2 regions of the Variovorax sp. 10N412 genome follow, and region 2 is predicted to be linked to the other one. Evidence: predicted binding sites of a transcription regulator. Region 2 holds the regulator's gene; the other holds the start of a gene.
The links. Region 2 encodes FliA, which starts transcription of late flagellar genes. Its sites were predicted from a motif close to CTAAAGTTTNNNNNNNNNNNGCCGNTA; they were not measured.
Positions count from the first base shown of each region.

Region 1: the regulator FliA is predicted to act here: its motif matches at 905-931, upstream of flgM (flagellar biosynthesis anti-sigma factor FlgM).

Region 1 is NZ_JBFTIO010000019.1:7,689-10,067, forward strand. It holds gene flgA (flagellar basal body P-ring formation chaperone FlgA) at 122-856, shown strand; gene flgM (flagellar biosynthesis anti-sigma factor FlgM) at 958-1,290, shown strand; gene AC1DJH_RS28565 (flagella synthesis protein FlgN) at 1,287-1,745, shown strand; gene AC1DJH_RS28570 (winged helix-turn-helix domain-containing protein) at 1,772-2,379, shown strand, end outside.
Region 2 is NZ_JBFTIO010000004.1:40,520-42,898, reverse strand. It holds gene AC1DJH_RS12170 (type VI immunity family protein) at 1-832, shown strand, start outside; gene AC1DJH_RS12165 (RNA polymerase sigma factor FliA) at 816-1,550, opposite strand; gene AC1DJH_RS12160 (MinD/ParA family ATP-binding protein) at 1,587-2,379, opposite strand, start outside.

The DNA.
Region 1 (2,379 bases), on a different contig from region 2:
GGGGTTTTCGCCTGCTGCTCGCACCTTCGATCGCACCGGGAATTTCTAGAATTTCCGGGCGGTGGCTTGTGCCCCCTGTACAGGACGCACCGCACTCCACGCCCCTATCCAGACGCCTCCGATGACCCTTTTCAAGCTGCGCACCCGCCTGCTGCACACCGTGCTGGCCATGCTGCCTGTGGCCTGCTGCCCGGTGTCCGCACTGGCGGCGGAGCCCGCGCAGCAGCCCGCTCAGGATGTGCCGAACCCGGCCGCGGAAGCCGCCATCGCCAGGTACCTGCAGGTGCAGACCGCCGGCCTGCCGGGCAAGGTGACGGTGCGCCTGGAAGGCCGCGGCACCGCCGCCCTGCCCGCCTGCGACGCGCCCGAAGTGTTCTTGCCGCCGGGCGCGACGCCCTGGGGCCGCGTGTCGGTGGGCGTGCGCTGCCAGACCGAACGGCCCTGGACGCGCTTCGTGCAGGCGCATGTGTCGGTGGAAGGCAGCTACTTCGTGGCCGCGCGCGCCATCGACGCGGGCCGTCCGCTGGGCGCGGGCGACTTCACCGAACGCACGGGCGACCTGTCGCGGCTGCCGCGCTCGGTGATCACCAGCGCCGGCGAACTCAACGGCGTGGTGGCGTCGAACCGCATTGCGCCGGGCGCGCCGCTGCGCAAGGAGCTGGTGCGCGGCGTGACCGTGATCCAGCAGGGCCAGTCCGTGAAAGTGGTGGCGCAGGGCCAGGGTTTCGTGGTCAGCACCGACGCCAAGGCCATGAGCGGCGCCGCAGCGGGCGCCGTGGTGCAGGCCAAGACGCTCGACGGGCGGCTGGTCAGCGGCGTGGCGGACATGCAGGGGCAGATCCAGCTGGCCCAGTGAGCCGAGCGGCCCCTGAAGACTTGCCGTACGCTTTGTTGCAAGCCGCTTCTAAAGTTCTTGCCCGTGCTGCCGATATATGGGTCAGCCCCTGAGGAATCACCTTGAAAATCGATCAACCCGCCCCTTCGGCCACGCCCCTTCCCCGACCGCCCGCCACGGGCGCGGCCGCCACGAGCGCCGCCGCCACCACGGCAGCAGCCGCCGCCGCGCGCCCCAAGGAAGCGGCACAGCCCTCCGCGCACGTCCACACCATGCCCAGCGCCGTGGGTGGGAGCGATTTCGACGCCGCCCGGGTGGCCGCGATCCGCGAGGACATCCGGGCCGGGCGCTACCAGATCCGACCCGAGCGCATCGCCGACGGCCTGCTGGCCAGCGTGCGCGACCTGCTCGACGCCCCGGTCGAGGCCAAACCCGATCCGAAAGGCCGCGAATGACCGCCTCCTTGCTGACGCACCTGCGCACCGAAGCCGCCAGCATCCAGGAATTCCTGGCCCTGCTGGACCGCGAGGCCAAGGCGATGTCCGACCACGTGTTCGGCGACCTGGCGGGCATTGCCGCGGAGAAAACCCGCCTGCTGGACCGCATGGCGGCGCTGGACATCGAACGCGAGGCGCTGCAGGTGGCGCTGGGCTTCGGGCCCGGCCGTGCCGGGGGCGATGCCGCCGCGGCGGCCGACGGCAAGCCGGTGCAGCAGGCCTGGGCCGAGCTGCTGGTGCTGGCCGTACAGGCCCGCAGCCACAACATGCGCAACGGCTCCATGGTGTACGCGCACCTCGACTTCACGCAGCAGGCCCTGCATTTCCTGCAGGCCAGCGCACAACTCTTCTACGGCCCGGACGGCGTTCGCAAGACCCAGCCGGGCGCCGGAACACGCCTCGCAGCGGGCTGAACACCGGCCCCAACCCCTGAGATCCGATGGAAGCTATCGACACGAAGAACGCCCAGGGCTCGCGCCAGGTGGCCATGGTGGGCTGCGACGAAGCCCAGACCCAGTCGTGGGGCCACAGGCTGCGCCTGATGGGCTGCACCCCGGTGCGCTTCGACAGCAGCTCCGAGTTCCTGCTGGCCGTGACACACGGCAGCCAGTTCGGCCTGCTGCTGGTGGTGCTGAAAGACGAAGGGGCATGGCCGGTGCTGACCTCGATGTGCAAGGCGCTGCGCCTGCCGATCTTCCTGGTGGCCAATGCGCTGCAGCGCGAGCTACTGGCGGCGGTGCTGTCGTCGGTCGACGCCGAGCCGAACGGCGCCCCCATCGACTTCGCGGTGCTGCCGGTGGACGATTTCGAGGTGGAACTGCGTGCGCGCGAGGCGCTGCGCCGCAACCAGACGCTGCTGCATCCGCAGACGGTGAGTGCGAGCTTCGGGGACTACCAGTTCCTGGGCAGCCGCAAGCTGGTGATGCACAAGGGCGAGGACATCCGCCTGAAGCCCCGCGAGTTCGAGCTGGCGCTGCTGCTGTTCCGCAATGCCGGCAGGCTGCTGGAGCGCGACTGGCTGCTGGCCTCGCTGTGGATGGACTCGCG
Region 2 (2,379 bases):
CGCGCGCAGGGCGCACACGCAGGCAGACATCGAAACGCACTTCCTCAAGCATGCCGACGACACCGTCTCGCTCGAAGCCTTCGACGCCCCGACGAAGGAAAGCTCGTCGCAGTTCGAGTTCCAGGCGATCGCGCAGTGCCGCCGCGCGCGCCTTGCCAAGGCCGCGCCCGGCCTGGACTACCTCGCACTGCACTTTCCGCTGGCGTTCTGGACGGCGCGCAAGGACGAACTGCGCGCGTGGTGGCTGGGCGCATTGCAACGGTTGCAGCCCGAGCAGGCCTACATGGGCCTGGGCATCGGGCGCCCGCCGGTGCTGGAGCGCTATGCGTTCCAGCAGGTGGCCGAGTTCGCCCTGGCGCAACGGTTTCTCGGGCTCGACGTGGACAAGCCCTTCTTCATGCGCTCCAGCAGGCCCGACGGCATGAGCCTGGAGGGCGGCATGCGCACGCCGAGCTTCGGGGTGCTGGTGTGCGGCGACCACGCCACGACGTTGGGGGGCGTGAATGCCTTGCAAGGCCGGCTGGGCCAGGTGCCGGGCCTGCGCGTGCAGCCGTGCATGGAAGGCCGGGGCCTGTGGATCGAGGCCGGCGACGCTCCTGCGCTGCACCCGGTCGAACAAGGGGTGCCCGAGCCCCTGCGCGCACTGTCCGAAGCGCTGAAGCCGGTGCGCCTGTCAAGGCTCTGGCTGGTGAGCCATCCGCCCAACACGGCGCGCGAGGACATGTTCACGCCAGCCACGTCGGCGCGCTGGCTGCGGCGCTTCGATGCCGACGGCGACTGGGCCGCCGGCCCCGCACCAGGCCCTGCAGCAGGCCCTACAGCAGGTCCTTGAGCTTCGCGCGCAGCCGGCTGATCGCCTGGCTGTGCAGCTGGCACACGCGCGACTGGCTCACTTCGAGAATGGCGCCTATTTCCCGCAGGTTCAGCTCTTCCTCGTAGTACAGGTTCAGCAGCAACTGGTCGCGCTCGGGCAAGGTTGCAATCGCGTCGACCAGCTGGTGCCTGAAGCCGCTTTCCAGCAACTGCTCCAGCGGGTCGTTGCTCGCCCGTCCGTCCTTTCGCGATTCCTGCGAATGCGCATCGAGGAAGGGGTTGTCGGCATCGTCCTTGGCGAAGTCCTCGACGTACAGCAGCTGGCAGCCCTGGATTTCCTGCAGCAGCGACTGGTACGCCTCCAGGTCCATCTTCAGCTCCTTGGCGATCTCCCCTTCGGTGGGCGAGCGCCCGAGCCGGTGGCCCAGCGCGTGGATGGCCTTCTCGACGCCACGCGCCGACTGGCGCAGGCCGCGCGAGCCCCAGTCGTTGGCACGCAGCTCGTCGAGCATGGCGCCGCGGATGCGCTGGCTGACGAAAGTCTCGAACTGCGCACCGCGGTTGTCCTGGTAGCGGCTGGACGCGTCCAGCAGGCCCAGCATGCCGGCCTGGATCAGGTCGTCCAGCTCCACGCTGGCGGGCAGCTTGGACATCATCTGCAGCGCGATGCGGCGCACCAGCGGTTGATGCTGCGCCAGCAGGTGCGATTTGTCGATGGTTCCCTGTGCGGTGTACACGGCCGTCCTTGTTCCGTTGATGGGGTGGTCGGCGCGTCAGGCGGCCTGCAGCGGCACGGCCGCGCGCCACGGCCAGCGGCCCACGTCGTCGGCCAGGCGCCGGAAGTCCACCGCGGCCGCGCTGGCGGGAAAGGCCTCGGCAATGGTCTGCTTCAGCCGCCACGCATCGGGAATGCGCGCATCGAAGCGCACCAGCCCGGCGGGCAGCAGCGACAGCGCGAGGTAGCGGCTGCCGGCGTTGGCGAGGTTGTTCATGATCTGCTGCGCGCCGTCGACATCGACCACGCCGTTGATGAGAAAGCGCAGCTGCTTCAGCCCGTGCGCGTAGTGCAGGTTCTTGATGCCCGCATAGGCCGAGGTGATCGACGCCGGATGCGGCTTGAGCACCAGCAGCAGGTCGTCCGCGTCCCGCGCGAGCGGCGACAGGCGCCCCTCGCGGTCGAAGGCCGCGTCGACGATGACCACGCCTTCGGGCCACAGCGTGCGCGGGTCGGTCGTGTCCGGCGCCACGCCGGGCGGCGCGGGCAGCACGTGCACCCCGCACCCGGCCTGCACGTCGGCCCCGTCCAGCGTCAGCCGATGGCTGGCGACGTCGGCCAGGCTGCCGAGCGGATCGATCGCCCAGACCTCGCAGGCCGAGCCTTCCTTCGGGCAGTGTTCATCCAGCAGCAGCACGCTTTTGCCCTGCTGGACCAGGGCAACGCCCAGGTTCATGGCGGCAGTGGTGCCGCCGGCGCCCTGCCCCATGCCGGCGACGGCGATCACGCGCGTGGGCTTCGGCGCCAGCAGGCGCCGCAGTCCGTCCGCCTGGTCGGCGACCAGCTTGCTC